Regions from separate parts of the Alteromonas sp. OM2203 genome, predicted to be linked through region 1. Evidence: predicted binding sites of a transcription regulator. Region 1 holds the regulator's gene; each other region holds the start of a gene.
The links. Region 1 encodes sigma-54, which starts transcription at its own class of promoters, with help from an activator protein. Its sites were predicted from a motif close to GTTGGCACGNNNNTNGNNT; they were not measured.
Positions count from the first base shown of each region.

Region 2: the regulator sigma-54 is predicted to act here: its motif matches at 2,163-2,181, upstream of ACM0P2_RS07245 (DUF4097 family beta strand repeat-containing protein).
Region 3: the regulator sigma-54 is predicted to act here: its motif matches at 5,269-5,287, upstream of xdp1 (exosortase-dependent surface protein XDP1).
Region 4: the regulator sigma-54 is predicted to act here: its motif matches at 2,964-2,982, upstream of ACM0P2_RS16500 (DUF2884 family protein).

Region 1 covers NZ_CP183209.1:804,966-813,044, forward strand. Annotated here, with positions in the region: gene rapZ (RNase adapter RapZ) at 1-435, opposite strand, end outside; gene ptsN (PTS IIA-like nitrogen regulatory protein PtsN) at 524-967, opposite strand; gene hpf (ribosome hibernation promoting factor) at 981-1,268, opposite strand; gene ACM0P2_RS03585 (RNA polymerase factor sigma-54) at 1,299-2,780, opposite strand; gene lptB (LPS export ABC transporter ATP-binding protein) at 2,854-3,579, opposite strand; gene lptA (lipopolysaccharide transport periplasmic protein LptA) at 3,582-4,133, opposite strand; gene lptC (LPS export ABC transporter periplasmic protein LptC) at 4,102-4,680, opposite strand; gene kdsC (3-deoxy-manno-octulosonate-8-phosphatase KdsC) at 4,677-5,225, opposite strand; gene ACM0P2_RS03610 (KpsF/GutQ family sugar-phosphate isomerase) at 5,226-6,206, opposite strand; gene ACM0P2_RS03615 (calcium/sodium antiporter) at 6,209-7,165, opposite strand; gene mlaF (phospholipid ABC transporter ATP-binding protein MlaF) at 7,773-8,079, shown strand, end outside.
Region 2 covers NZ_CP183209.1:1,600,190-1,608,268, forward strand. Annotated here, with positions in the region: gene dkgB (2,5-didehydrogluconate reductase DkgB) at 1-612, shown strand, start outside; gene ACM0P2_RS07240 (sugar O-acetyltransferase) at 769-1,335, opposite strand; gene ACM0P2_RS07245 (DUF4097 family beta strand repeat-containing protein) at 1,375-2,046, opposite strand; gene ACM0P2_RS07250 (DUF445 domain-containing protein) at 3,055-4,341, shown strand; gene tmpT (thiopurine S-methyltransferase) at 4,437-5,090, opposite strand; gene ACM0P2_RS07260 (outer membrane protein assembly factor BamE) at 5,191-5,547, opposite strand; gene recN (DNA repair protein RecN) at 5,672-7,357, opposite strand; gene dps (DNA starvation/stationary phase protection protein Dps) at 7,662-8,079, opposite strand, start outside.
Region 3 covers NZ_CP183209.1:2,933,264-2,941,342, forward strand. Annotated here, with positions in the region: rRNA gene ACM0P2_RS13030 (23S ribosomal RNA) at 1-377, opposite strand, end outside; tRNA gene ACM0P2_RS13035 (tRNA-Ile) at 764-840, opposite strand; tRNA gene ACM0P2_RS13040 (tRNA-Ala) at 887-962, opposite strand; rRNA gene ACM0P2_RS13045 (16S ribosomal RNA) at 1,042-2,574, opposite strand; gene pssA (CDP-diacylglycerol--serine O-phosphatidyltransferase) at 3,041-3,844, opposite strand; gene xdp1 (exosortase-dependent surface protein XDP1) at 4,226-5,164, shown strand; gene xdp1 (exosortase-dependent surface protein XDP1) at 5,327-6,292, shown strand; gene prsT (XrtA/PEP-CTERM system TPR-repeat protein PrsT) at 6,398-8,079, shown strand, end outside.
Region 4 covers NZ_CP183209.1:3,738,774-3,746,852, reverse strand. Annotated here, with positions in the region: gene ACM0P2_RS16510 (sodium-dependent transporter) at 1-852, shown strand, start outside; gene ACM0P2_RS16505 (NAD-dependent epimerase/dehydratase family protein) at 909-1,721, opposite strand; gene ACM0P2_RS16500 (DUF2884 family protein) at 2,044-2,856, opposite strand; gene ACM0P2_RS16495 (hypothetical protein) at 3,193-3,384, shown strand; gene ACM0P2_RS16490 (mechanosensitive ion channel family protein) at 3,516-4,880, opposite strand; gene ACM0P2_RS16485 (acyltransferase) at 4,884-5,777, opposite strand; gene ACM0P2_RS16480 (acyltransferase) at 5,774-6,688, opposite strand; gene fghA (S-formylglutathione hydrolase) at 6,802-7,644, shown strand; gene ACM0P2_RS16470 (putative bifunctional diguanylate cyclase/phosphodiesterase) at 7,745-8,079, opposite strand, start outside.

The DNA of each region.
Region 1 (8,079 bases):
CGCGAGTTGATGTATTGTTAGCTTATCAGTATCTAAATACAGGTCTGCTCTTTCTACAATAGGCGCAAGTAGTGCAGATTCGGCTTTTATTGCCTCAAAAAGTGATTTGTTAAGTTTGGCGAGAGGATGAAGACGACGGGTTTCGCTAAAGCGTTTGACGAGTACATCGTCGCTTGCGTCGATATAAACAATCGTCATCGACCAAGATGAGGGTAGATAATCAAGTATCTCGACTAGGTCATCAGGGTTCTTAGGTAAATTTCTGACATCAATACTCACCGCGACTTGATCGTATTCATCAACAACCGTGTGAGTGAGGGTAGGGAGTAGATTTACCGGAATGTTGTCAACACAGTAATAGCCTAAATCTTCTAGTGCTCGTAGCGCCACAGATTTACCAGAACCCGAACGACCACTGATTATAATCAGCTTCACCTCATTTCTCCCTAATAGACTGGTTTTATCTTGTTTGCGTTATCGATTGAAACGGCTCAATTGCCCAAATACAAACGGGCATTAGAAATTAACATAATGCAGAGAGGATCTCATCGCTCTTTGTAGCGCGGCGTATTGCCTTAATCGTCTCTTTGTCGCTCAGTTTACCGGCAACTGTTGCCAAGGTTTGTAAATGCCCTTCGGTTTGCTCTTCAGGAACCAGTAAAGCAAAAAATATATCTACCGGCTTTTCATCTAAGGCGTCAAAATCTATAGCCGGTGTACAGGTTACGACAATTGCAATTACTTTATCGAGACCCGCTAAACGTCCGTGAGGCAAGGCAATACCGTTACCGATACCCGTGCTTCCCATACGCTCTCGAGACATTAGACTGTTGAGTACCGTCGCCGAGTCGATGTTCTCATTATTTTTGGCGGCAATATCTGCGATTATCTCAAGAATTCGTTTTTTACTATTACACTGAACCGCACATTCAGTGCGGTCCAGACTTACGATGGCTTGTATGTCCATGCTTAATTAACTACTAATGTTTTTTCAGTTTTTCCTTATGCTTGATTACTTGCCGGTCGAGTTTATCAACCATGCTGTCAATCGCCGCATACATGTCGGTGTTTTCTGAGGATGCGAATACTTCTGCGCCACTTAAATGAACAGTCGCTTCGGCTTTTTGATTTAATTTTTCAACGTTCAGGATGACATGCACATTAGAAATGTGATCAAAGTGACGTTCAAGTTTGCTGAACTTCGTATCGACATAATTACGCAAAGAGTCGGTGATTTCGACATGATGACCAGTAAGGTTGATTTGCATATTTCGTCTTCCTTATATTATAGAGCCCGTTTAAATAAGGCTTTTGCGTTGGTTCGACGGCGGGATCGATAACGATTCCCGGTATTTTGCTATTGTCCGCCGAGCGACTTTTATGCCTTGCTCGGCCAACAATGAAGCAATCTTGCTATCACTTAGCGGCTTGCTAACATTTTCAGCGGCCACCAGCTTCTTGATCAATGCTCGAATAGCGGTGGATGAACACTCACCACCAGACTCTGTCGCAACGTGACTTGAAAAGAAGTACTTCAGTTCAAAAATACCACGTGGTGTGTGCATGTATTTTTGCGTCGTCACACGAGAAATAGTCGATTCGTGCATATCTACCATTTCTGCGACATCATTTAACACCATTGGTTTCATCATTTCCGGGCCGTGCTCGAAAAAACCCATCTGCTGCTGCACAATGCAATTCGCAACCTTCATCAGGGTTTCATTGCGTGACTCTAGGCTCTTTATGAACCACTTGGCTTCTTGCATGTGTGAGCGGATGAATTGAGAGTCGCTACTGTTCTTTGCACGACGACTCATCGCAGCGTACTGTTGATTCACGCTTAATTTAGGCAGGCTGTCGGGGTTTAATTCTACCACCCAACGACCATTCTTTTTGGCGACTGAAACATCAGGAATAACATATTCAGGCTCTTTAGTAACTAAAGCACTACCTGGGCGAGGATTCAAGGTTTGTAACAAACGCATAGCCTCACGCAGCTGATCTTCCTTCAGGCGACTCTTACGCATTAACGTGCGATAGTCTTTGCTACTAAGAAGGTCAGAGTACTCTTCGATTAACTGCTTCGCTTCAGCGAGCCACGGCGTATCGTCTGAAAATTGGCGAAGCTGAACCATTAAACACTCTTGAGGTGTCCGTGAACCAGAACCAATGGGGTCGAACATTTGAATACGCTTTAATACGCACTCTACTTCGTCCATCTCTATAGGCTCTTCTAAGTCATCATCGTTTACCGCATCAAGAATTTCTTCAAGAGAGACGGTTAGATAGCCAGATTCATCAATCGAGTCAATAATCGCCGTTGCAATTGCCCGGTCAGTTTCCGAGAAATGGGTCAGGCGCATCTGCCAAGAAAGGTGTTCTTGAATATCGTCAGTAGTTTCGCCTTGGAAAATCTGTTCATCATCACTTGATGGACCTGGCGCTGGCGCTGAAGATGCGGAATAATACTCATCCCACGTACTGTCGATAGGCAACTCGTCAGGGAGATCGTTTTTTTCTAACGCATCTCCGGCTTCCAGGGTGTCGCTTGATGCAGTAGCAGACGCTTCTGATGCTCCATCATCATTATCGAGATTGTTCTTTTCTGATTGAGGCTCGTCATTACCTTCCTCAACTTCTAACAGTGGGTTAGAGTCAAGCGCCTCTTGAATCTCCTGTTGAAGATCAAGAGTAGACAGCTGCAGCAATTTAATAGCCTGCTGAAGCTGAGGTGTCATGGTAAGTTGTTGGCTAAATTTTAGCTGTAAAGATGGTTTCATCTACGTCTTATTTAAATGCTCTAAATTGAATATACCAGAGCGAAATTGAAAAATGACAATTCGGTTACATTAACTATAGCCTGAATTGTTCGCCTAGGTATACATCCCTTACTTTTTGATTACTTAAAACCTGTTCCGCTGTTCCTTGCGCAATAAGCTCGCCATGACTCACAATGTACGCTTTTTCGCAAACATCCAATGTTTCTCGTACGTTATGGTCAGTGATAAGGATACCAATTCCTCTATCACGAAGATGTTGTATTATCTTCTTTATATCATTAACTGATATTGGATCAACACCAGCGAATGGTTCGTCTAATAAAATAAATTGTGGATTTGCCGCTAACGCTCGTGCTATCTCCACCCGGCGTCGCTCACCACCCGACAAACTCATACCCGCACTATTACGTATATGGTTGATATTAAATTCATCAAGTAGTGCGTCAGCTTCTTCTTCTTGCTGGTGTGAATTTAAATCTTTACGAGTTTGCAAAATTGCCATGATATTTTCGTGAACGGTCAACTTTCTAAATATTGATGCCTCTTGTGGAAGGTAGCCAATTCCGCGGCGTGCGCGCTCATGCATGGGTTGATGAGTGAGCTCGTTTTCGTCAATTTCAATCTTGCCTTTGTCCAGGGGTACCAGACCTACAATCATATAAAACGTGGTGGTCTTACCAGCGCCGTTTGGACCAAGAAGACCAACAATTTGCCCTGTAGAAACAGAAAGGCTAACGTCTCTCACCACTTGACGAGATTTATAAGCCTTAGCAAGGTTAGTTGCGCTAAGAGTGGCCATGGCTATTTGTTGTCCTCACTATCTTTGTCTTGCTTTTTCGATGTTTTACGAATGGTGTCAGGCGTAAATACCGTCGTAACGCGACCTTCACCATCTTCTCCGCTGCCGCCAGTAGCAAGCAATTGCTCGGTAATCATATCAAATGTAATGTTGTCACCTTGCACTTTACTCGTGTCTTGCTGAAGTTCGGCATTGCCAGCGAGAGAAATGGTGCGGTTAATAACCTCGTAACGAATTTCATTGGCTTTTGCCGAAACAGGCGTGCCGTCTTCTAAAGTTTGAGAGTAGCTCGCCGGTTTGCCTCTAGCGATGAAAATTTCACGACCGCTACCTTCACTGGCGATAACTTCAACTTCGTCCGCTTCAATCAGTAGTGAACCCTGTGTGATGAGAACGTCTTCTTTATAAAGTGCAGTCTTGTTTTTCCCATCAATAAACTGGGTGTTTGAACCTATTTTTATGGGCTGCGAAAAGTCGTCTTCGCTCGCGATCACCGCACCGCTAGCGATGGCAAGAAAAAGGCTAGTTGCTAGGGGAATAAGTGGTTTGTACATGATCTAATAGCTCGTATTCTTGTGTGCGTAAATTCGCGTTAAACCCATTGCTCAAAATAACGTACTGAGTACCTTGTATTTCAACGGGCTGGTCAGAAGTCATTTGTTTGGTGTCCAAATTTATTTGAATATATTCGGTTGATAAGCTTTGGACAAAATCATCGCTCGTTTGGTTCTCAATAACAACGCGATTTTCCAGCTGAATAAGCTCGTTGTTGTAGAGTGTGCCTTCTTTAGCCGTAACAACCCAAGGAGACGTTGCATTTTCGGTATAAAGGGTATATCTAGGTTGTTGAAACAAGACAAAACCTAGTTGGTCGTAATGCTCCATTGATTCAGCAAAAACCTTATGGTTCAGCTCCCCCTCTTGATTGTAGAGGGTCGTGGTTAAATTTTTCGCTTTATAAGTGGGCTTTAATGCGTCATTTTCACCACTGCTCTGCGCTTCTGGCTCCTCTTCCATCCATGTTGGTACATACATCAACATCGCTAGAATAAAAAGCGAAGATATACTGAGTCCTAAGCGATTAAAGCCAAATTGGCTCATACACTTGCTCCGAATATTTCATTCGCCACACCCTTGGCTTGTAAAATGGTGTCCGATATTTCACGAACCGCACCAAACCCCCCCGGGAGTGTGGTAATCCAGTTGGCTTGTTTAGCGACAAAAGGATGCGCATCGGCAACCGCAATCTTGACTGCTACATGCTTAAACATACCTGTGTCAGGCATATCATCGCCAACTGCTGCCACGTCATCGGCATTTAGTTCGAGATTTTCCATTAGTGCGCTCAAAGCCTCGGCCTTGTTTTCCTCACCTTGAATAATGTGCGCCACATTCAATGCTTTCATTCTGTTTTCAACAATGGCTGAACGACGACCCGTGATGACAGCGACATTAACATTATGGCTTACCAAGGCTTTGACGCCGTAGCCATCTCGCGTATGAAAGGCCTTTAGTTCTTCGCCCGCATTGCCTAAATAAATTCGGCCATCTGAAAACACACCATCCACATCACATACCAATAATTTAATCTTCGATAGTTGAGTGAAAAGTGTGTCATTCATTTCTGTGTATAAGGTTGCTGGCATTTATAGCACTCCCGCTTTGAGTAGCATATGCATATTAAAGGCTCCCACGGGTTTGCGCTGAGAATCTGTTACCATAAGCGCACTGATTTTATGGGCTTCCATCAAGTTAAGCGCCTCTACAGCGAGTTGCTCAGAAGTGGTTGTTTTACCGCCTTTTGTCATTACACTTTCAACCGAGGCACCGTGAACGTCAATACGAGCGTCTAGAATTCGGCGTAAATCACCGTCAGTGAATACACCAGTAAGTGTACCATCAGAGGCAATAACGCCCGTCATCCCAAGGCCTTTTTTGGAAATTTCAAGAAGTGCGTCAGCCACTGAAGCATTCAAACTAACAAGCGGAATATCGCTACCAGTAAGCATGATGTCATGCACTTTAAGCAACAGCTTTCTTCCTAGACTCCCCCCCGGGTGTGACAATGCGAAATCGTCAGACGTGAACCCTTTCTGATCGAGAAGAGCCACAGCAAGCGCATCGCCCATAACTAAGGTGGCCGTGGTGCTTGATGTAGGGGCTAGGCCTAATGAGCAGGCTTCTTTATCCACACTGATATCGAGCACTACATCAGCGTGTTGGCCTAATGAACTTGACGCGCTGTTTGTCATCGCTACCACTTGAATTCCCAGTCTTTTAACGACTGGCAGCAAGTTAACTAATTCGTTTGTTTCACCAGAATTAGAAATAGCTAATAAAACATCACCCTTACTCAACATTCCCAAGTCACCATGATTGGCTTCACCAGGGTGCATGAAAAAAGCGGGTGTGCCTGTACTTGCCAGCGTGGCAGCGATTTTGTTTCCTATATGCCCAGATTTCCCCATTCCGCTAACAACAACTTTTCCCTTGCAGTGGTATAGAATATCGCATGCTGCAATAAAATTGTCGTTTAAACGTTCTGCAAGGTTCGCTATAGCGTGCGTTTCAATGTCGATAACGCGTTTTGCTGAGTCGATATAGTTCATCTGAGTTTGTGTATTCATGATTATCCGAACAGCCAGAATTGGTAGCCAATGAAGCAAGCAAGAAGTATAAATCCATTCGTTCTTGATATTGTACGCTTACCGATTAAATCAAAGCTGAACAAGAATAGCAGTAGCGTTAGTCCAAGCATTACGTACATATCTCGATTATAGACATCTGGATCCAACAAGCCTGGCGCTATTAACCCCGGCATTCCAAGTACGGCGAGCAGGTTGAAGATATTAGAACCAATAATATTACCAAGGGCTAAATCATCCTCACCTTTGAGTACGCCGGCAATGCTTGCAGCAAGTTCTGGAAGGCTGGTGCCAAAAGCAATGATAGTTAAACCAATCACCAAGTCAGATATCCCCATATACCTTGCAATTTCTACAGCGGAGTTCACCAAAAAATGTGCACTCAGGGGCAAAATGACCAGACCCACACCAATCCATATAAGCGCAGATGTATTTGAAACGCCTTTAGGTATTTCGTCAGCTGTTTCAGCTATCAACGGGTCTTCTTTGTCTACTTGTAGCGACAGCCAGGCCATCATGGCTAATACAAAAATAAACAGAGCAAGTAGAATAATGCCCTCGTAAGACTTAAGTTCGCCATCGAACAAAAAGCCGATAGCAATAAGGGAAATAATAAGAAGAGCCGGAAGCTCTCGCTTTAACGTTGTTGATGAAACAATCAGCGGCTTAACCAATGCTGTTATGCCAAGGACAAGAGCGACGTTGGTAATGTTCGAGCCCAGCGCGTTTCCTACAGCGGTATTCATATTACCATTTACAGAGGCAATGGCGGATACCACGATTTCAGGCGCAGAAGACCCCATAGCGACAATCGTTAAACCGATCATCATAGGTGAAATACCGATGTTCTTTGCTAGCGCTGAAGCACCATAAACAAAACGGTCAGCGCTCCAACTAAGTACAATCAGCCCAATAAGAAAAATGACGATGTTTAAAAGCACAACAACCTGTAATAAAAAGTATTTCGCTAGATTGTCGCAAAAAGAGTGCCATTTGCCTATGCTCGCATTACTTTATTTTTATCAAATGCTGCGAAATGGTAAAAACCTGTGTTAAATGAAGAGTAAATCGACAAATTAGTCCTCGTTCGTTGCCTTTGATTGGCAGCGATAGCAGCAACACTGCATGTTGGTGTTCAGTTTCCATTAACAAACTATCAAATACGATAGACGTGCTCACTCACTTTCGACTTGTTGTCTTATATAAGAAGTGCGCTTGAGCGCGCGTGACCTTACATTCGTCTTAATCGAACATAACTTGTAACTTTTTGACTTTTGCGAGGGGCTTGAAAAAGCGTACAATGACACTAAATCACATCGCCCAGCCACGACTTTTTACCAATCGTGTTGATAAACTACACTGCCGAGTAAACTTTATTGGTATTATGTGTTCTTAAAGTAAACTCAAGAGTATACATTTACAGTAAAATGTTTAAGGCATAGAAATTGAATACGCTAGGCAACCTATTCAATTACTCTTTTAAAAGTGCAGTGTGGGTGAAATTTTTACAGCCACTTTCTTTCGTCAGGGGTCGACATTTAAGTACTTATGGATCATTTAGTTGAAGTAGATAACCTAACTTTCAAGCGTGCTGACCGCGTTATATATGACGGCATTTCGCTCAAAGTACCCAAAGGTAAAATTACTGCGGTAATGGGGCCTAGTGGTATAGGTAAAACAACGTTGCTGCGCCTTATTGGCGGGCAGTTAACGCCAGATGAAGGCGACGTGAGATTCGATGGTGACTCGATTGTTTCTATGTCGAGAAAGTCCCTTTACAACACGCGCCGAAGAATGAGTATGCTGTTTCAGAGCGGCGCACTTTTCACCGACATGAGCGTGTTCGACAATGTTG
Region 2 (8,079 bases), 800 kb from region 1:
AAAGTGTGGCATGAGTCATTGGGAGACGCTCATTTTATTCCAAGCGTGCATGAAAGTTTGGAAAAATTGAAGCTAGAATACGTCGATTTACTGCTTATCCATTGGCCCTATCCTGGAAATGACATAACGTTAGAAAGTTATTTGGGAAGTCTTGCGCAAGCAAAAGCGGACGGCTTGACGCGACACATAGGTGTGTCGAACTTTACCATCGACCTGCTAGACAAAGCAGAGAGTATTTTAGGCGAGGGTGAAGTGTATACCAATCAGATTGAGATCCATCCTTTCATGCAAAATAAAAAAGTAGTGGAAGCCTGTAAAAAGAAAGGAATTCGAGCGACCGCTTATATGCCATTCGCGGTGGGGAAAGTCATGAAGGATGAAACGCTGATGCGAATTGCTCAAAATCACGATGCAACACCTGCACAAGTGGTATTGGCGTGGATGGAAAAACGTCATATTTACGCTATCCCCTCATCAACCAGTAAACAGCACTTGGCGGAAAATTTAGCGTATGGTGGTGTGCATTTGACTGATGAGGAGCTAGCGCTTATCGACGATTTAGACAATGGTGAACGTATCGTTAATCCAGACTTCGCTCCTACGAGGGATTAACCTCATACAGTTTTTATAGCTGTTAAGTTAAATAGTGAAGTAATAGATTAGCTTTTCATGTCGCCGCCTCCAATTATCAACTTTAGGCGGCGGCAAAAAATTGAGTTGAGGAAATGAAGGTAAGTTTCGATCTGCTCGCAATAAAATCCCGCACGTTTAGCTCTTCTCTACTTCTACGTGTTTAAGAATTCTGGCTGGGTTGCCTCCAATAACAACATTATCACCGAAAGATTTTGTTACTACAGAGCCCGAGGCAACAACCACGTTATCCCCTAGGCTCACGCCGGGATTTATAACAGCCATTCCACCAATCCAGCAGTTATCACCAATGGTTATGGGTTTTGCAAACTCAATTCCTGTAGCCCGTCGAACTGGGTCAATTGGATGAGTAGCGGTGTAGAGCCCAACTTGAGGAGCGATCATACAGTTATCGCCAATGGTTACTCTGGCCGCATCTAAAATAACACAGTTAAAATTGGCGTAGAAATTTTCGCCTACATAGATGTTTTCACCGTAATCGCATTTGAACGAAGACTCAATGTAAAGCCTTTTCCCCGTCGAACCGAAAAGGGCTTTTAATAGTCCTGTACGCTTTTTATGGTCACTTTGACAGGTCGCATTGAGCTCGTCTAATTGAATACGGCATTGCTTACGCAATGCCGTTAATGTTTTGTCTGACGGGTAGTATAAATCGCCAGCGAGCATTTTTTCTTGTTCGGTCATAAGGTTTTAAACACAGCGCTACAAAATAATGTCGATACGTTACTGCGCACTACCATAGCTTACAACGACTTTTTGTTTTAACGTTTCGCTTTCAATGTCTAAATTGACAGGGCGTTTTAAAATAATATTGCCTTCAACAGTAACTGAAGCGCTTATAGACAGCGTAGGTTTGTCATCAGATTTGTTTCCCCATGAGCTTTCATTCTCTCTGTAAATAATATCGCCATGTACGTGAGAATTACCAGAAAGCGTAATATCACCGTTTAGTGTTTTGATATGTTTCTCTATTTTGGTATCTGCTGCCGTGATATCACCATTTACTGTTTCAACGCTGCCGCCCACGCTACTTTGAGAAGGCAGCGCTACGTTTCCATTTACAGTCTCTAAGTCTTTAAGCACAGTTAAATGTGAAGATGCATTCACGTCTCCATTGACGATATCAATATTTCGGACAGTCACATGACTACCCATTTCAAGGTTGCCGTTAACAATGTTGACTTCGTCAGCACCCGCATTGTCGCTAATCTCAACATTACCGTTTACCGAAGAAATATCGCCGGCATGCTTTCCTTCTGCAATGTCTATATTGCCTAGAATAGAGCTTAAGTCACTGCCATCCAATGCACCAGCATTCCCCACATGTATAACGCAACCAGAAAGAAGAGATGCAGAAAGCAGAAGCGCTGTTGAGGTTAAAATAGACTTTTTCATATTCTTATATCCTTAACGGTTTTTATATATTTTTGATAGCACGCTTATTTCGATGTATTAATCAGTAAACTGTCGAGTTTTACTTCAACGTTATTTATCACATTACTCATCACGTTTTTCACGTTACGTGCCATTATTTAAAATATAATTAAAACAAAAGGATAGCGTTTTTGTTCGAAAGGCGGAACTCAACGCGGTGGCGTAATTATTAGCTTAATAGCCTCATCAACTAACGTGTAGTGCATTTGACCATCTGAGATATCGATACACGAAAGTACAGAAGTGGACAGACACTAAGCTCGCTAGAGCACAGAAAGGGACATACATTTAATTGAAGCTTTGCATTAAAGAAAGGGACAGACACTTGAGAAAAGTGGTTTGAAGCTAACTTAATAAGGTTTAAGTGGGTGTCCAAAACTTGCACGTAAAACATTTACGAAAGTACAGACGTGGACAGACACTCGAAACTCCGCTTTAAAGTGAGAGGAGGCGTCTGAGAAATGTGATTTTGTGTCAATCCGCTGAGAGATTTAAGTGGGTGTCCAGAGATGACACCAAGAAATGCACTGATACTGATGATGGTTTCGCAATATAAAATAGGGGTGATAGAGTAAGTAAAGGCTGAATATGTGTGCAATTTATTTATTGAACGCTGCCCACCTTCTCATCCGAGAAGCGATCCTAATAACAACTTTGGCAATAGCTGAATTAGAGCTACTTGATGACTCAGTAACAAAAAATCCGTTTTAACGTGATGCCGAGACTCTCCGGTTTGGTGATAAGGCCTATTGTTTGCATACTAAATGATGAGTACGACTTGCCGACTTCTGTATCTTCACAGATAAGAGGTGGTAAGAACGCTATTAATAGTCAGAGAAAAATAGTAAAGCTACATCGCCTGAGCAAGGCGCCTTAGATATTTTCCTTCTGTGGTTAAGAACGTTTTAAAAAAACGACATACATCTAATCGGCCAAGATGACAAACGATTAATCTAAACGGAGCAGTAGATGCAGGACAAATATGCACAATTGAATAAAGCTAAGCGGCTAGCCTTGTACTGTTTAATTTTTGCCGCGTGTGTATTTGTTTCAACAATATTATTTCCTAAGTTTTATACAGAATTGCAAGGTGCCTGGTGGTTGGGGCTTATAAAGATGGCCAGTGAGGCAGCGCTCGTTGGTGGCCTCGCCGATTGGTTTGCTGTGACCGCACTGTTTAAACCAATACCTGCAAAATATCCCATTCCTCACACCAACATAGTCGCTAGCAATAAGTCTGTTATTGCTAATAACTTGTCATTATTCGTAAAAGAAAAGTTCTTTCATCCCGAAGCGATAGAAAAGCTTATTCGCGATAGTGATCCTGCCAAAGGAGCGGGAAGATGGTTGTCCCAAAAGAAAAACTCTGCTCGTTTGAGCCGATTTTTGTGTGATGCTTTGGCTGGCGTGATGCGTGTACTTGATGATAAACCGGTGAAAGCGTTTATCGCTAAAACCGCTCAGAAAGGTATTAATGAACTTGACCTCAGGCAGCTTATGGTAACGTCATTAGGCGCTGTGACGAGAGAGCGGCAGCATCAAGTTGTCCTTGATAGGGTGCTAGGAAAACTAGCCAAACTGCTCGCGGAGCCTGAGACCCAGATTTATATAGCAGATACATTAGTTGTTTGGTTAAAAACCGAATACAGCCGAATTGAAAAGTTGTTGCCGTCTAGCTGGTTGAGTGAACAGGGTGCGTTAATTGCTGTAAAAGCCGTTTCGAGTATTTTAGAAGACATATACGAAGATGAGCACCATCCGATTCGCCATGCCTTTGATGAGCAGGTGCACGAATTTTTATACGAGTTACAGCACAGCCCATTAATGGAGAAAAAGGTAAACAGCTACCGCGAAAAGATTATTAATGATCCAGCACTAAACGCCTATGTTCAGCAGTCGTGGGCCAAGTTCCATCAATGGCTGTTAGCGTCTCTTGAAGAGAAAAATGGTAAAGCAGAGGTAAAGGTCTCTGGCCTCTTAACAGACTTAGGCACTACGTTGACGCAAGACAGTGAATTAGCAAAAGCATTTAACAAGCATATTGGTGAAGCGACTAAATATATGGCGCCAGAGCTGGCTGAGTTTCTCACACGTCATATTCGTGACACGATAAATAGCTGGGACGAGCGAGAAATGGCGCAGCAGGTGGAGCTGAATATTGGGCGAGACCTCCAAAAAGTGCGAATTAACGGCACGATTGTCGGTGGGCTAATTGGTGCAATACTGTTTGGGATAGAAGCGCTGATTGGCGTATAGCGTTCTTCGCAAATAGACAATGTAGCTTAGTTGAAAACTTGTCGAAACATTGATTATTTGGAGATTAAAACAATATTCGCTGCTGCACGCTCGATTCATTTAACGTGAAGAGCGAATACTAGATTATCAGCTTCAACCTTACCCTTTAAACCCCCTTTTAATACAGAGCGTTCAAGACGGTTGATAGTGTAGTTATCGGAGTAAAGGGACGTAACTGTATCTTCATTTACACTAAAGGGAGGGCCGGCCATTTCATTCTGGTCATACTCGAATGAGATGATTAGCTGCGGTGCGCATTGAGTAATGGCCATTAAATGCGCAGCATATTGCTCGCGAAGCGGGCTAGGTAGTGCTACCAATGCTGCTCTATCGTAAACACCCGTTACCTCACCTAAGTCGGTTGGCGTTAGCTTAAAGATATCACCGACGTATATGGTCAAACTATCTTTAGCATAAATTTTACCGTTTGCTGTCGTGGTAACGGTAGGCTTCACATCTAGCTCTTCAAACAACTGAATGACTGCTAATTCGCTAAGCTCAGCACCTACTACATCACATCCTTGAGAAAGCAACCAGCCTATGTCTCTTGTCTTCCCGCATAGTGGTACAAATATACGTTTTAAAGAAGCTTTAGAGGTTTCGTCACCGAGTAGAAAAGACGCGTACTTTACAAGAAGTGCATTGCCTTTTGGTTCATGAAATCCAATTTCGTTCTTTTGCCATTTACTATGCCAAAAACTATGCTCCATTAGAAAACCTCTTAGCAAGACGCAGAGCGAGCTCCACAAACAGTTTTATTTTCAAAGTAAGATAAAAAAGCAGCGCGAGATGGCTGCTTTTAAAGTGATATTAATTATCAAGCGGTGTGTTGAAGTCTTCAGATAATTCGAAGTCACCTTCAACAGTTGTCACTTTGTCATCGACAAAGTTTATGACCATTTGCTTTTGAAAATCTTCTCCGCGTTTTTTCATTCCGCGCTTCATATCATATACATAGTACCAAGTATCATCGTCGAACGAGTCTTGGACAACCGGATTTCCTAGTACATAGATAACTTGTTCTTTTGTCATTCCAACGCGTAGCTTTTCAACGTCTCTCTGGTCTAGAAAGTTTCCTTGAGGAACGTCGATTCGATAGATCCAGTTCGAGCAAGCCGTTGATGTTAATGTGATACCAAGAATTACTAATAGATGGTGCAACTTCATTCGTTAATTTGTCCAGTATTGCCTTTGTTAGTGCCATCGAAGCTCGCTAATGCGAATTTCGCGGCTGTTTTATTGCAAGCGCGAAGGCATGCTACATTGACAACTATGACCAATCAACTGCATTTTAGTTCGATGCAGCGCTTTTAAGCAGCTCTTTTGCATTCGCTAACGCTGATTTTGTAACTTTATCGCCGGCTAGCAGTCTCGCAAGTTCGTCAATTCTATCTTGCTTGGTAAGCGGCAGCATTTGGGTTTCTGTGCTCTCACCATCGGTAATCTTGGTTACAAAAAGTTGATTGTGTGCCTGGGCGGCAACCTGAGGCAAATGCGTTACACACATTACTTGTGATTGGCTGCCTAGCTTACGAAGCAAGCCGCCAACAATAGAGGCTGTAGGGCCGCTAATGCCTGTGTCCACTTCGTCAAAAATCATTGTTGGTGTGGCGTGATGGTCGCTTGCAATCACTTGAATCGCTAGCCCAATGCGAGAAAGTTCACCGCCTGACACGACTTTGTCCAGTTTATCTGCGTCTTGACCCGGGTTAGTCGAGACCTTAAATTCCACTGAGTCCAGCCCCGTACTTACAGGTTTTTTAAGTTCATCATACTGTATTTGAATGTCTACTTTTGCGTGAGGCATATTCATCTGACGAATTTGCGTTTCAATATCTTTACTTAGCTTTTGCGCCGCCCGCTGCCTACTTTCCGAAAGGCTTTGTGTTGCAACTAAATAAGCTGTTCTCGCCTCGGCAACTTCACTTTCTAATGTGCCTAAAAGCGTCTCTTGATCCGACAATGATGCGAACTCAGCAGCCAATTCTTGATGGTGCTGATAAAGGGCCTCGGGCATGACTGAATGTTTACGCGCCAAATCCATTGCCTTAGCATAACGAGCTTCAACCTGTTGAAGGCGTAAAGGATCGATTTCTAATTGGTCACAATAGCTGCGCAACTCGCTTGCCGCTTCTTCTACTTGAATGGCGGCATCGTTTAATAGTGCAATCATTGGGGTAAGACTAGCGTCGTGAGCTTCTAACTCACCCAATCGCTCTATGCTGCTTTGTATGACAGAAAGCGCGTTGCCCTCATCGTTTTCATACAAGTTATACACACTTGTTTGCGCTTGCTCTAACAAGCTTTGTCCGTTACTTAAACGTTTGTGCTCCGTTTCCAGCTCTTCAAATTCGCCATCCTCAATAGCGAACTCGTCGAGTTCCTGTACTTGATACGTAAGAAGCTGAAGACGGTCTTCTCGTTGCTGAGCTTGTTCTTGAAGTATTTTGAGTGTGCGCTGCTTGTCTCTCCATTGGGAGTAAGCGTCTTTTACCTTTTCTAAAACATCATTGTGTTTTGCATACCCATCGACGAGGTCGCGTTGGTGGTCTTCTTTAAGCAGTTGAAGGTGGGTGTTTTGCCCGTGAATGGCAAGTAAAAACTGCCCCAGTCCCTTTAACTGCTGCAATGAAGCAGGCACACCATTGATGAATGCTTTTGAGCGACCTTCTTTTGAAATAACGCGGCGAATGAAGCAGCTGTTTTCATCTTCATCAGATGTCAGCTCATGTTCGTCAAGAAACGCTTTGGCCAATTCATTTTTACTTAGTGAAAAGTGAGCAATAATTTCAGCTTTAGCACTGCCTTTGCGAACGGCATTTGCATCTGCACGTTCTCCCAAACAAAGGCTCAAAGCGTCTATAGCAATAGATTTACCAGCACCGGTTTCACCCGTAATCGCAGTAAGCCCGTTTTCAAGCTGAACGGACAACTGTTTGACAACTGCAAAATTAGAAATAGAAAGATGCGCTAACATAACCACACTCGGAAAAAGTTGAACATGATGATATATACAGTAACTGATAATATATACAGTATTTAACTGTGTAAAGTGAAGTCGTATAAAAATTGATAAAAAATAGAGTGCAGAGGGGTAAGTTTTTGAATTTATGAGGCTTATAAATATTTTAGTTAAGGTTGGTTACGAGTAACAGCTATATCAGAATACGAGGTTACTTTTTTTATACAGTAAAAAGGAGAGCAAAAGCTCCCCTTTATAAAAATCTATCTAAGTTTGTAATGTACTGCTTTTAAACTAGCAGTGCACCCAAGGCTAGAGATTACTGTTGCAGTTCACCGCTGCCAGATTCGATATGGGCGCGAACGAACCATTGGAACTGTTCTAAATCAGCTAATTGACCTGTAATCATGTCTTCTGAAACAGGGTCAATGTCACCCAAAATCTCTAGTGCTTTTCTGTGATCGCCATTCACGCCATCATAAACAGCATCTAACGCCTTGAGGTGGTCAAGCACCAAGCCTTTACCTAATTGATAGTCTTCCCAGCTGCGACCTTCTACAATCGCTTTTGGTGTACCCTTAGGTACTCCGCCCAACGTGGCAATGCGCTCTGCGATGGTGTCGGTCATACCACGAACCGCATCAACCTGCGGGTCCAACATTTCGTGCACACCGATAAAATTCGGTCCCACAACATTCCAGTGAACGTGTTTAAGCGTAAGCTGTAAATCTAATAGC
Region 3 (8,079 bases), 2.1 Mb from region 1:
AACACGTGTCCCGACCTACTCGATTTCACTGTAAAGATTGCGTCGTGTACAGGGCTATCACCTTGTATCGCTCCTCTTCCCAAAGGATTCCACTACATTCAATACAGCTTAAGGGCTGTTCCCCGTTCGCTCGCCGCTACTAGGGGAATCTCAATTGATTTCTTTTCCTAAGGGTACTTAGATGTTTCAGTTCCCCTCGTTCGCCTCGTTACGCTATGTATTCACGTAACGATACCTGTAAACAGGTGGGTTTCCCCATTCGGACATCTGTGGCTCAAATGCATTTTGTCGGCTCACCACAGCTTTTCGCAGACTTACACGTCCTTCATCGCCTCTAACTGCCAAGGCATCCACCGTATACGCTTCGTCACTTAACCATACAACCCCAAACAGCCTTTTGACTTCTGTCTAAGTTATGTCGCATGAATGACAAGCTAATCGGAAGAATTGCCTTGCTATCTTCTTGCTAATCGGCTTGCCGATTAGCACGCTTTTCAGCGCTCTTAGATAACAAGCAATTCAGTCAAGTAGAGTAAAAAGTACGTCTTTCGACTTCTCAGTTACTCAATTTTGATTGATTACTATTAATATCAGCTTTCCAAATTGTTAAAGAACATTCGATGTTTCCTGCAAAAGCAGTACTTTCATCTTCAGAGTAAAAAACCCTAATCAATGCTTACTGAAACAGTAAATATTCATTAGGATTTCGGGTCCAACGTGACACGTTTCTACCTTTGTTACCTTCCTTTCTTAAAGTAAGGAATGGTAGGCTTGGGCAGACTTGAACTGCCGACCTCACCCTTATCAGGGGTGCGCTCTAACCAGCTGAGCTACAAGCCTTCAGTATACTGCACTTAAACGTTGTTCAAGCTCAGATTCAAGTAGATGGTGGAGCTAAGCAGGATCGAACTGCTGACCTCCTGAATGCAAATCAGGCGCTCTCCCAGCTGAGCTATAGCCCCATAAACTTGTGTCGTTCTTCATTTTTAAACAAGACTATCTGTGTAGGCACTGCATCAAGTGCGTCTTTCGACGTAATGGTAAGGAGGTGATCCAACCCCAGGTTCCCCTAGGGTTACCTTGTTACGACTTCACCCCAGTCATGAAACACAAAGTGGTAATCGTCCTCCCGAAGGTTAGACTAACTACTTCTTTTGCATCCCACTCCCATGGTGTGACGGGCGGTGTGTACAAGGCCCGGGAACGTATTCACCGCAGTATTCTGACCTGCGATTACTAGCGATTCCGACTTCATGGAGTCGAGTTGCAGACTCCAATCCGGACTACGACATTCTTTAAGGGGTCCGCTCCACATCACTGTCTCGCTTCCCTCTGTAAATGCCATTGTAGCACGTGTGTAGCCCTACACGTAAGGGCCATGATGACTTGACGTCGTCCCCACCTTCCTCCGGTTTGTCACCGGCAGTCTCCTTAGAGTGCCCAACTTAATGCTGGCAACTAAGGACAAGGGTTGCGCTCGTTGCGGGACTTAACCCAACATCTCACGACACGAGCTGACGACAGCCATGCAGCACCTGTGTCTGAGTTCCCGAAGGCACGAAACTATCTCTAGTAACTTCTCAGCATGTCAAGTGTAGGTAAGGTTCTTCGCGTTGCATCGAATTAAACCACATGCTCCACCGCTTGTGCGGGCCCCCGTCAATTCATTTGAGTTTTAACCTTGCGGCCGTACTCCCCAGGCGGTCTACTTATCGCGTTAGCTTCGCTACGCACGCCTTAAAGGCACACACAGCTAGTAGACAGCGTTTACGGTGTGGACTACCAGGGTATCTAATCCTGTTCGCTACCCACACTTTCGCACATGAGCGTCAGTCTTTGGCCAGGGAGTCGCCTTCGCCACTGATGTTCCTCCAGATATCTACGCATTTCACCGCTACACCTGGAATTCCACTCCCCTCTCCAAGACTCTAGTCTGCCAGTTCTAAATGACCATCCCAGGTTGAGCCCGGGGCTTTCACATCTAGCTTAACAAACCGCCTGCGTGCGCTTTACGCCCAGTAATTCCGATTAACGCTCGCACCCTCCGTATTACCGCGGCTGCTGGCACGGAGTTAGCCGGTGCTTCTTCTGTTGTTAACGTCACGGCTAGCAGGTATTAACTACTAACTTTTCCTCACAACTGAAAGTGCTTTACAACCCGAAGGCCTTCTTCACACACGCGGCATGGCTGCATCAGGGTTTCCCCCATTGTGCAATATTCCCCACTGCTGCCTCCCGTAGGAGTCTGGGCCGTGTCTCAGTCCCAGTGTGGCTGATCTTCCTCTCAGAACAGCTAGAGATCGTTGCCTTGGTAAGCCGTTACCCTACCAACTAGCTAATCTCACTTGGGCCTCTCTTTGCGCCGGAGCCTAAGCCCCGTTTGATCCGAAGATATTATGCGGTATTAGCAGTCGTTTCCAACTGTTATCCCCCTCGCAAAGGCAAGTTCCCAAGCATTACTCACCCGTCCGCCACTCGTCATCTTCTAGCAAGCTAGAAATGTTACCGTTCGACTTGCATGTGTTAGGCCTGCCGCCAGCGTTCAATCTGAGCCATGATCAAACTCTTCAATTAAATATATCGAAATATGAATCGTCGTTATGTGACACTCTTAACGAGTGCCCACACAGATTGTCTTGTCTAAATTGTTAAAGAACATTCACTAGAAGCCGTTGCTTCTTAGTGACTCACCCTGTTCGAGTGAGGTGCGCATTATACGCTGGAAGTTTTCGTTGTCAACACTTTTTGAAAATTTATTTTCTGAAGCGTTTCTTCTAAACTCCCGTCTTTACTGGCCTATAAAGGTAGTAGAGACTTACTTCAGGAGGGTTACTGTTTTGCTTTTCCCCCGAAGCGGATGCGCATTTTAGGGAAATGAGCGCTCACGTCAACTGTTTTTTGAAATAAATATAAAAAAAGCGACCTTTCGGTCGCTTTTTATACTACTAGCTCATTTAACGGGCAAAATAACGGGAATATGTTTTGCTCTGTAACTATAAGAGAAGATTTACCCTCTTATTAGAGGCACATAATTGGTCAGTTATTGTTTAGAAACGTCTTCACCTTCGCTCTGCTTCTTTTTGTCAGTATTAAAGTCTGCGTCTTCTTCGTGATCGCCGACTACATCATCTAAGGTTACCTTATCAACGGTACGAAAAGTATTGATAGGCCCAGCTAGTGCATACAAAGCAAACACTAAGAACAATACTAATGCTGGCTCTGTTGCCACAACAACAAATATAAGTAGTACTAAAAGCAGCCCAACAAATGGAACCTTGCCGTGCCAGTTTACCTCTTTAAAAGAATTGTACTTAAAGTTACTAACCATCAATAGCCCAGCTAAGCCAGTTACTGCAGCGACAATAAAACCGTAATCAGTACCCACAGCGTCGTATTCTACACCAACCCATACAAGGCCAGAAACAACAGCTGCTGCTGCAGGACTTGCAAGCCCTTGGAAGAAGCGCTTGTCAGCAACACCCACCTGCGTATTAAAACGAGCCAAGCGAAGCGCTGCACCAGCTACATATATAAAGGCTGCTAACCAACCTAGTTTGCCCAACTCGGTCAACCCCCAGTTGTAAGCAACAAGTGCAGGCGCTACACCGAAAGAAACCATATCGGCCATAGAGTCAAACTCAGCACCGAAGTCACTTTGTGTGTTTGTCATTCTTGCCACGCGACCATCTAAGCCATCAAAAATCATAGCAACAAAGATAGCCACTGCCGCGGCTTCGAACCGGCCGTTCATTGACGAAACAACAGCAAAGAAACCAGAAAACAATCCGGCTGTTGTCAACAAGTTGGGAAGTAAGTATATCCCTTTACGTTTTTGTTCAGACATATGTCCTCGTACTTCTACATATACAATTGCGTTAATTATTTCATAGATATGCGTGAACGCATAGCATAGTAAGAATCCAGTGTCTTTTCCCACTCATTCTTACGCAGCTTCAATCTAGCAACGTGTTCAACAAAGAACCGTCAATATTTTCCGCCGACATTGCTTGCAGCTACCCCTAGAAACCTTCGTCGACTGACGTATCCCATCAACTAAGACTAATAACTAGGTATACGGCAACATACCTTAAATAGGTCACCGTTCATATATCATACAAGTCCATGTTGAAATTAGGTACCTACTGAGTGTGCGCCAATAGAAAGGTGCAACGCTATCTTAGTATGTACTAGAAGCGAAAAGCGCTTCTTTTATAGGAAAGCAATTATGCTATTACTTCCAAAACACTTTTCTTTGAAGTCTGTATTACTAGTCTCCACGGCTTTGCTATCCACGTTAAGTGCTAATTCAGCATATGCCACCTACTATTATACCAAGCAGAGTTATTCACATTGCGGTTCGTCAAGTCAAACATCAGAACAAAGCAAAGTATGCAATTCACCGTTAGGTGAATACAATTATGACTTGGTAGATAACAAAGTAACTCAGAACTCTCCAACAGATAATGCCATTGTTCAAATAGACGGACTAAATATAGACATGTCTGCCTTTTCTGATACGCAGGGAATTACTGGAGAAACCGTAGTCGGCGCGAAGCTAGAGAAAATATCTGATAAATGGGCTTATGGTGTTACTAATAATGATGAATCAAATTACCGTGGCAGTGCAGACCATGCCATTGATAATCTAAACTACTTTTCCAGCGGTAGCGATAACTCGGACTACTACAGATTCACAAACGTAGAACGGGATTATGATTTTGTGTTGCTATCGTTCGATTCTGCGGTAACGCTTACCGGCGCTAGCTTTTCTTGGCTATACAACAGTAACGACAGTCAAGTCTCTGTAGCAGCGCTTGGCAATACGGCGAAATTAACTTCTGGCGTTAACACGTGGAGTGATATAGTTGCAGATGCCCTAACATCAGCATCGTTTGACATCGAAAGTTGTGAATATTTAGATCACCGCGCAGACTTTACGTTCACTGAGTCGGCCCAATATTGGTTGGTGGGAGCGTACAACACTGTATTTGGTGAAACCGACGGAAGAATAGGTAACGACGCGTTCAAACTTGCCAATATTGGTTTCTCTGTCACAGAAAAAACAGGTACACCAGATACAACCGAAGTGTCTGAGCCTGGAACTATCGGCCTACTAATGACTTGCTCTCTATTCGTCATGTGGCGCCGTAAAAAATCCATTTAAGAAAATTAGACTTTAGATCAATGACAGGTGGTCCAACCTGTCAGTTTTTTTTACTCAAACCAATCAAACCCACAAAAAAGAACAATAAAATTATACACCTAGAAAGTGGCACATTAAATGCATTAGACATGGAAATATTTTCATAGTCGTTGTGGTCCAAAAATGAAATTGAAGCAATTTTTAAGTATTCCTCTTTTATTCCTTCCGTTTAGTACAAGCATTTATGCTAGCGACAGAGCATTAGATGAAGCAATTTACACGCTTGTTGACGGTGTTGGAAGTACCCGTACTACCAATATCTTTTCGGGTACCGATGCTTCTCAAGGTATTATGATTGACGGCATTAACGTAAAAGTTTCTGTTTCTGCATGGAGTGACACAGGAAGTAAGGCACTGACCTATGACTTCAACACCAATACATGGGATGAAGGTACAGAAGATGAGTCTGTGAAAGAAGCGACTCTGGTCGATTACACAAACTGCAGCATCAATAGCTATGGAAATTGTATATCTGGCACACGAGCATACGGTTACGGTATGACGAACCAAGATCAAGTTTGGTATAATAATAGTAATGGAAATTATGTGCCTTGGGGAGACAGCCATTCTGTTGACAACTTCAATGATCATGGTTCAAGAGACTTTGACATGATCCTACTTTCGTTTGACCAAGAAGTGGTCTTAACTGGCGGAACTTTTTCTGCAAATTACCATGATGGCGGCGAAGAGAACGATGTCACTGTTGCAGGTCTCGATTATAATAGCGCTAACGCTTTGTTTACCGGCACTAGTGACTTTACGTGGTCAGATGTAAGTGACACTGTAATTACTGGCGCACTTGGCCATTTTGACATTAGCGAAACAAAAAATTCAGAGAACTATTACGAATCTTCATTCACAAAGAATCTAACCGCCGCTAAGTATTGGCTTGTTGGCGCCTACAATACCGTATTCGACCAGAGCGCGAGCGGTTCTATCAATAACGTAGGTTTTAAACTTTCTTCACTTACCGTTGGGTTAGAAAATGAAACGACTCTACCTCCAACTGAAGTCAGCGAGCCAGGTGCTCTAGCACTGATGAGTCTAGGTTTGGGGCTTGTGCTTTACAGACGTAAGCGTCGCGTATAATTGTTTAAAAACGCGTAAAAAGCACGTATCTTTAAAAGGTGGCTCAGGCCACCTTTTTTTATGCTATTTTTCAGCCATCAGCTTGGCTATGTATAGAAGGTTTATATGGATTTCTTTAATAATAAAAAGGGCATCGTGAAACGCACACTCGTTTCCGCAGTTGCCTCATCATTAATCGCTTTTAACAGTTTCGCTACCACCTCAGAGGACTATGAAAAAGCGCTTACTGCGTTTAATCAAAACGAGTACGACGAAGCCTATATCCACCTAAAAAATAGCTTACAGAAAGACCCTGAAAACCTAGCTGCAAAAATCCTCATGGGCGAAATACTGCTTATTAATGGCTATCTTACTGCGGCCGAGATGGAGTTTGTAGAAGCGCTGGAAATGGGTGCCGATATTAATCTTCTGGCAGAGCCTCTCGGCAACACTTGGTTGTTTTTGAACAGATATCAGGAGATTGTCGACTTTGCTGATTTAACCAAGCTGTCGGGTGAAGCAGAGCGCGAGTGGTTAATGATTCGTGCAACTGCGTGCACTAGACTGGAAGATGAGCAATGCGCCCTACGGGACTACAACACTATAGTCTCACGCACACCTAACTTCGTGCCAGCTATAAACGGCCTAGCCTCTATTGCCCTTCAAAATGAAGACTTAGCAAAAGCGAATTCTCTTATCGATAAAGCCATGTCTTTAGAACCAGAAAACGCAATCACATGGCGATTGAAGGGCCAGCTTGCTTACCGACAAGGTGATACCGTCGCAGCAACCGCGCATTTACAAAAAGCACTAACGTTTAACCGCGATGACCCTATAGCCCTGCGTAACCTAGTGGACTTGTATTTAGAAGCGAAAGACTATGATACGGCTAAGCTTTTCGTGGATGAAATTATTGAAGACACGCCTAACGATCCGCTAGCCATATTACTCAACAGCTGGCTACAAAGTAGAGACAACCAGCAAGCTATTGATAATGCAAAGCTAAAAGAGCTTAACGATTTCATGGCGCAGCTCGACCCTGAGCTGATAACCTCTCAACCCATGTTGCTGTACATAAGCGGTTTAACGAATTTCTTTAATAACAACATGGAAACAGCCGCAAAAGATTTTAATGCCTATTTACAGCAGGAGCCTGATGACCTGCAGGCAGTATTAATGCTAAGCCAAGTCTATATGGCAACACAGCAAGACAAACAAGCGCTTGCGCTGCTTGAGCGTCATCAAGATGCGTTAATGGAAGATCCTGATTCTGCACTTCTTCTAGGTGACCTATTTATTCGCCAAAACAAGGCCTTTAAAGCTGAACGACTGTTGCAAAACCTTGAATATAAGTACCCAAGTGAAAATAAGCTTCAGCTTTTTAAAATTAAACTGATGGCAGCGAGGGGGAAACAGGACGAAGCACTTTCGATCCTCGAAACTAATTTACCTAACTACAAAGATAACGCAGGTTTTCTTTTCACTTATTCATTAATGAATTTACAGGCGCAGAAGTTTGACAATGCATTAAAAGGTGCAAACCTGCTGAGTGAACTTTATCCTGACGAAGCTGAAGTATACAACCTTAAAGCTGGCATCTTGATTAGACAGGGGCAATTAGAAGAAGCTAAAGATAATATCGAGAAAGCGCTGGCGCAGAACCCTACTCTCTTTCCTGCAAAATTCAATTTGGCGGCTACAGAAAGTCGCTTGGGCAACGTAGAAACTTCTAATCAATTGATTGAAGAACTTCTTACTTTGTCACCACAGCATAATGAAACGCTCATGCTAAAAGCGTTTAATTTGAC
Region 4 (8,079 bases), 1.6 Mb from region 1:
GACAACGCAATGGCAGGCGTGACCTTCTACATTGTCCCAGAGTTTTCTAAAATAACAGCAGAAGTGGTTAATGGCGCGCTGTCTCAGGCATTTTTCTCCTTGTCCCTTGGTATGGGTATTCTTATCACTTACGGAAGTTATATCGATAAGCGAGCAGATGTACCAAGCGCTGCAAAGTTGGTGGCGTTAACTGATACTGCAGTTGCGTTCACGGCAGGTCTAATGATTTTGCCAGCTATTTTCTCTTTTAATCCTGATATCAATCCTGATGACTTAAGTGAATCGTCAGTAGGAATGATATTTACTTACCTGCCTAGCATATTCTTGGCGTTGCAGGATTCTATTGGATATATTGGCGCATCGATAGTCGCAAGCTTGTTCTTTTTACTTGTATTCTTTGCTGCTATTACTTCACTCGTCTCTATTTTTGAGGTGCCGGTGGCTGCATTAATGGACGAGAAAGGCGTTAGCCGTAAATGGGCGCTCGGCTCTCTTGGCAGCATTATGATTATTCTGGCAATATTGAGTGCGCTATCTTTTGGTAAAGTTGAAATGCTCACGTCATTTATGCATTACGCCGGTGCCGATAAATCCTTATTTGACGTAATTTACGATGTATTCTACGACACCATTTTACCGCTTAATGGCCTGTTAATTTGCTTGTTTGTTATTTACCGCTGGAAAAGCGCGAACTTTAATGCCTCGCTTGAAGAAGGAAGCCAAGGCTATAAAGGTAGTTGGTTTGAGAAGTACGTAGATGTGTCTTTGAAAACCTTCATACCGCTAATATTGCTCGTGATTTTTGTTAACACCGTTGCGGTTAAATACTTTGGGTTAAGTCTCTTCGGCTAACGTAATTGCAAAATAAAAAACGGCAAGTTTGGAAACAAGCTTGCCATTTTTTTGCTTTAAAACATGCTGTAGGGGTCACTGTACTGTGGCGAAACACCAAGCAGCTCCCAGCTCTTGTGGGCATCGATGACTTTCCCTGAGGGAGAGTTCTCAGTATCTGCAAAGCAGGGCGGTTCAATGTTCAACGCTTTTGCGGCATCAACATAGTAGACCCCTCGCTTTGGATGAGACAAGCTACATAAATGCAATATGCCGTTAATTGGCACACTACCAATAATTTTTTTAAGTGCTTCCACAACATCGTTAATGTGGACAAGATTAACTCTCTTATTACCTGCATCTAGCTCCCGTCCGCTAAGTGAACGTGCGGGGTGACGGTCGGGACCAACAAGGCCGGCTAGTCGAAGAATGCTAACGTCAATTTGGTCTCGTTTTGCAAGCAAATAGTTCTCGATAGCAACATGCGCTTTTGCTGATTCTGTTTGCGGAGCCGTAGCGCTGGTTTCATTTATCAATTCATTAGTGCTATCTCCGTACACCGATGTAGTACTAACAAACACGATATGACGAACGCCAGCACTCACCGCTGCATCTATAAGTGCAGTCATATTGGCAGTGAACGTTTCTAAGTGCGTGCTTTTTCGACCCGGCGGTACATTGAGTAATAGCGTCGCATTTGATAAGTGACGGCATACTACTTCAGGATCATCGCCTAGTGTGTATTCAACTCCTTCAATGCCTTGGTCTTTTAATGCTAAACATTTTTCGTGACTCCGGGTGGTTCCGATAATATTAACATCGCCTGCCAGTGCCTTACCGACGTATCCTGCTAACCATCCATAGCCGGTAATTACTAAATTCTGTGTCATTGTCTAGATACCTTTTCTGTCAATACGCGTTACATCAATTTACTTAAACTATGTTTGTATTCTATAGGGAATCGGTGGGTACTGTGCAATACAAGGTGCTATTGGAATGAGATATTTTTTTAAGGCGAGCGTTGTGAACAATGCCTAGTGGGAATTTGAAAGGGAAACAGCTATTCCTGCATTCCCACGCTTCGCTAGGAAACTTGCCAGCACCTTGTGAGTGGGCAATTATCTATGCAGATTAATGGTATTAAATAAAAAGCTGGCTATGCGTATGACACATAGCCAGCAGGGTGCTTTTAGCTATGAAGTGATAAAGCGATTACATTTTCATTTCTGAATGAAGGTCGATATCCAGCAAATTGAGCCCATCAAGACCAGAAATAGAGGCCTGCATTTTGCCTTCAGCATAGTCGGCTTTTTTGAGTACTTCGCACAGGGCATCACCTTTTTCTTCTAACGACGCCGCTTGGCTTTCTAGACGATACTCTAGGTCTTCACCCCAGCGTTCCATCTTCTCTTCGAATTCAGACATGTCGCCGCCTTCCCAAAGCATTTGAGTGCCAACAGCGATCAAGATTCGACCCATGGATTCACTAATTAAAGACTCAATTTGCGATTCGAACTCTTGTTCCCAGCTTTCGTCAAACCAACCTGGCTCTTCAAATTTGGTTGAATCGATGCGGATATTGCCAGCATCATCATAAAATGAGGTTTGCAATTTCGCATCGAGTGAGTCAAACAACTCGCGAAAATCATCGCCCATCTGGTCACCACCTAACAACTCAGTAAATACTTCAGTTACGGCGACGTTAGCAATTTTCAATCCTTCACTCGCAATGGTAAGCGTCATAGGAATTGCGGTATCTATGTTATTGTAATAATCGCTAACCCATTTCTGTTGCTCACGGTCAAGTGAGACAGGTTCACCATTGATCTTTAGATTGCGCTTCGCGTCAATTTCCATCACCGAACCATTGTCCATGGTTACGGTTAGGTTGCCTTGGTAGTACTGAATGTGACCATCAAGTTCCATGTCACAATTATTGGTCTGAAAGCTCTTGTCATGAGCAAAGGCGTGTCCACTGATTAAAGCGCTGGTAACGGCAACTGAAAGTAATAGTTTCTTAGACATTGGTTATTCCTTAATTCACTCGTGACAAGATTGTATTTGTACAAAACGTAGCCTTGCTCTGTCACTGATTTACTAAAGCTACAAAATGATGTTCTTTGCACTGAATAGAGCAATGCCCTTGCCAAGATTAAATTTCTTTATTTTTCATTGCTTTATTTGTTGTTGATGCATTGGCTAGCTTAGTCTTTATTAACTATTTGGTGAATAGACTAATAAATTAGCAATTTTGACTAAGATCAATTTTTGGTTCACGGTAGTGTATTAAAACCAATCCAGCATGTTCAAAACTGAATTATTGGTGCATAATACCGCCAATTATTTTAAGGGGTTATCACAATGGCTGATTGGATTAATGCAATTATGTTTGGTGTTGCGCTAATTGCCTTTACGCTAGGGCTAAGCAGCATCGTTATGGGCTTAATGACTGCTAAAGCAGGTGCTGAAGGTATGCAGGAAAAAATCGAGTACGGTTTTTTTGGCGTTACAGGTTTAGTACTGTGCTTACTGATGGCCTATGCCTTGGCGTAAACATTAAGCGTTATAAAAAAACCGGCATTTGTGCCGGTTTTTTTTCGCGTATTATTTGGCTTAGGTGCTCAAGCCTCAGTGTTTTGCTCTGCTAGCTTCTGGCTATGCGCTTACTTTGAGAATGAATTGCGCTATTGACCTTCATTACGAGGGGAATCGTAGCTTCCCTCATCGTTTTGACTTTCGCGAGCATTACGCTCTTCGTGTTCTTTCGTATCATGCTTGTATACACTCTGTTCACGGCTTGCCAAAAGTGAGAGATGTCCGTCTCTTTGATAAGCACGCAGGTCGAATAGGTCAAGCATCGCCATTACGTGGTCAAAAATATCAGCCTGTACTTTTTCATACTTCACCCATTCCTTTTCTGCGCTAAAGCAATAAATTTCTAGGGGAAGGCCAAGTTCATTCGGGGGTAATTGTCTAACCATCAAGGTTAGCTCTTGATTAATATTAGGATGCTTGCGTAAGTAAGCTTCCAGATAAGCCCTAAAGGTGCCAATGTTCGTCAGGCGACGGCTATTTAGTAAGTCAGACTCATCAATAGAGTAATCTCTGTGATAAGCACGCAGTTCGTTTTTCTTTTTATCAATGTATTCGTTGATATAGCGAATCTTTGAAAAACGCTCCAACATATCGTTGTCGCAGAGCTTGATTGAATGCACATCGATAAAAATGGCACGCTTAATCCTGCGCCCACCCGATTCCTGCATTCCACGCCAGTTCTTCACTGCCTCTGTAGTAAGACTATAGGTAGGCAATGTCGAAATAGTTTTATCCCAGTTTTGTACCTTAACGTTCGTTAACCCTATCTCAAGAATTTCACCATCTACTTCATACTTGGGCATCGCAATCCAATCGCCGGTATTGAACATACGGTTGGCCGCAATTTGAATGCCGGCAACAAAGCCCAAAATCGTGTCTCTGAAAATTAATAGCAATACCGCAGCAATGGCGGTTAGACCAGACACAATAAGCAGAGGGCTTCTATCTACAATCAACGAAATACTAAGAAGTATGGTGATAATAGCGAAAGCTAGCTTTGTAACCTGAATGAACCCTGTAATGGGCGCTCTGCGTGAAAAGGCCGACGCATTGTAAACGTCTTCTACGGTACTCAGCATTGCGTAGAGGGCCAGTAAACCGCTGTACAACATATAAAGCTGGGCACTTTTAATAACCATGCCATGCATGACGGCTTCGCCATCTATTAAAACCGGTGTGGTGACATAAATAAACAGCGCAGGGAAAAGATGCATTAAACGCCTAAAAAAGCCGTGCTCTTGAAGTGCGTTATCCCACCTGTTATTCGATTTATATACCCAATTAGCGATTTGAGGGCGCACCAACAATCGCGCGATAACATAAATAAGCGCTGCGATAATCAGAATAGACCCAAGCGCTATCACGCTATATAGAGGGTCCTCTGTTGTTAAATTTGGGAAAACGTCGTTTACCAAATTGATAAAGTGATCGCGTACTGATGCACTGACTTCCATTGACTAGGACTCCAACAGTTTCTTTATACGATTATCTTTATTTTCCCATAGACCGTTTAACCAGTTTTGAAAATAAAGACGAAATTCAGACTCCGTGCGTTCTGACTGCTGTTGTAACTCAGGAACCGGCGTAACGTTTACATCTATGACAATCTTCGTCATTCTGCCGCTTAGCATTGCCATCATAGGGTGGCGCTTGTTCTCGGGATAAAGTAATGAGATATCTAAAACGTTAGTGAATAGCTCACCCATAGCCGACAAGGCAAAGGAAACGCCGCCAGCTTTCGGCGGCAGTAAATTCTTGTACGGGCTTTGTTTGGAAAGATGTTTTTGAGGCGTGAACCGCGTTCCTTCAACAAAATTGATTACCGTAGTAGGCACAGTTCTAAATTTCTCACAGTAGGCTTTGGTTGTTTCCAGATCTTTGCCTCTTTTTTCAGGATATTTTTCTAGATAAGCCCGGGTGTATCTGTGCATAAATGGCATATCCAGAGCCCAGGCCCCAAGCCCTACAAAAGGTAACCAAATAAGCTCTTTCTTTAAAAAGAATTTAGGGGCAGGGATGCGGTGGGTGGCAAATTCAATTAGTAAAATGATATCTAAATAACTCAAGTGATTTGCAATAATCAAATACCAACTATTTTTAGATAACACACCGTGAACAGAACACTGAATATCTACGTTGTTAAAAAGCCTGATTAACAGAACGCTTATACGGCCAAAGCTAAACATCAGCGCATGCATGACCTTATTCCAAGCTGTTCTGATTTTTCCGTTAGGCAGCAGAAGCTTCACCAAGCCTAGCAATATTATAAGTCCACCCCAAAAGGCGAGGTTTAGAATTTGCAGTGTGGTGTGTAAAACAAAAATAAATGGAGCAAGTACTACACGAATCATAATGGCTTTTGAGTTGCGTTAAGTGAATCTAACAGTTGGTCTTTGGCGTGCCAACGTTCGTTTAGCCACGTTTGAAAACGGGCGCGAACTTCGGGGTCGTCAAAATAATTCTCATTGAAAATGCCGTTTTCCATAATTTCTTTGATTGGCATTACGTTTATATTCACGCGAATATTGCGGACCTTGCCGCTTACAAAGTCCCAGAACGAGGGGACGCCGTTCGGGTAGTCAATAGTAACATCAATCAGCTTATGTAAATTATCACCCATTGCAGATAATACAAATGCAACGCCACCTGCCTTGGGCTTGAGTAAGTGAGCAAAAGGCGAGTTTTGCTTATCATGTTTTGCCTGAGTGTAGCGGGTACCTTCTACAAAATTCATGATACTTACCGGCTTGTTACGAAACTTTTCACACGCTTTACGCGTGGTTTCCATATCCTTGCCTTTTAAATGCGGATTTTTGGCTAAAAATGATTTTGAGTAACGTCGCATAAAGGGGAAGTCAAGTGCCCACCAAGCCAGACCTAAAATAGGGACGTAAATAAGCTCTTTTTTGAGGAAAAACTTTAGAAACGGTATCTTTCTGTTGAAAACACGTTGAAGAACTAAGATATCGACCCAAGATTGATGATTAGCAATAACGAGATACCAACCATCTCGGGTTAATTTTTCTAGTCCGTTTACCGTCCAATTTGTGCGGCCACTTATACGCTGGTTGATATTATTTACACCAATCCACGCAGTTGCGCATGCATCTGCCAAATAGGAAATGAATCGTCGCCAAGGCGCGATGGGTATAAGTTTAAAAACCGCCAGTATAAAGATAGGCGTTGACCATATAACTGTGTTTAAGAAATAGCAGATGACCGAAATAGTGCCAACAATATGATGCAGCAGTGCTTTTACCATTGTACTTACCTCAAAAATTAGGCGCTTAGTGTAAACGAACTTGATCTAAAATCCGATAGAGCCTTTACTGATTCCACGATAAAGGTGCAAATTTACGAATTTAAGGAGCTGTAATGGAGCTTATTGGCGAAAATAGAGCATTCGGCGGGCGTCATTTACGCTACACGCATAAAGCTGAAACAACACAGTGCGATATGACCTTCGCAATCTTTCTTCCCCCGTTTGCCTCAAAGGATAAGCCGGTTCCGGTACTTTATTGGCTATCAGGGCTGACTTGTACTGACCAGAATTTTATGCAGAAAGCGGGCGCGATGAAATTGGCGGCCGAGCTTGGAATGGCGATTGTTGCGCCAGATACTTCGCCGCGTGGAGAGGGGGTACCTGACGACGATGAGGGCGCCTACGATTTTGGCCTTGGCGCTGGGTTTTACGTTAATGCAACGCAGTCACCATGGAACACGCATTACAATATATACAGTTATATCGTTGACGAACTTCCTGCGTTAATAGAAAACGAATTCCCCGTCACCAAAGAACGGGCCATCAGTGGGCATTCCATGGGGGGGCATGGCGCATTAGTTATCGGCATGCGCAATCCGAATAAATTTGTTTCAGTTTCTGCTTTTAGTCCTATTGCTAACCCTAGTGACTGCCCTTGGGGTCGAAAAGCATTGGGCCGATACTTAGGCGATGACAAAGAAGCGTGGAAAGAGTATGACGCTTCTTTGCTTCTGGCGAGCAAAACGCACAATATTCCTCTTTTGGTGGAACAGGGTACCAAAGATGAGTTTTTGCATGAGCAGTTGAAACCCCAGGCATTAGTACATGCTGCCCAACAGTCAGAGACGCAGTTAACGCTTAACATGCATGAAGGTTATGATCATAGTTACTTCTTTATTGCTTCATTTATTGAAGAGCACTTGGAGTTTCACGCGGGGCATATGGGCTTAATTTAAAGCTTCAGGCGCCATAAAAACAAAAAACCGACATTAGCTCGTAAAAGCTGATGTCGGCCTTGTTAGCAAATATCGAAAATATAAATTCGTTCTCAGGACGTTATCTTAACTTTTTTGCGGACGACACGAACTCTGAAATAGCCACTGGGCGTTGATACAAATAACCTTGCCCATACGTGCAGTGATGGCTTTTTAGAAAATCTTGCTGCTGTTCTGTTTCGATACCTTCGGCAATAATTTTGATATTTAAATTGTGCGCTAGACTCAAAATAGCCTGCACAATCGCTTGATCTTCAGTATTGTCTTCAAGTTCACTAACAAATGAGCGATCAATTTTAAGCTCATCAATAGGTAGCTTTTTCAGATAGACCAATGAACTAAAGCCCGTACCGAAGTCATCAATTGATACAGTTATTCCCATATCGCGAAGTTCGT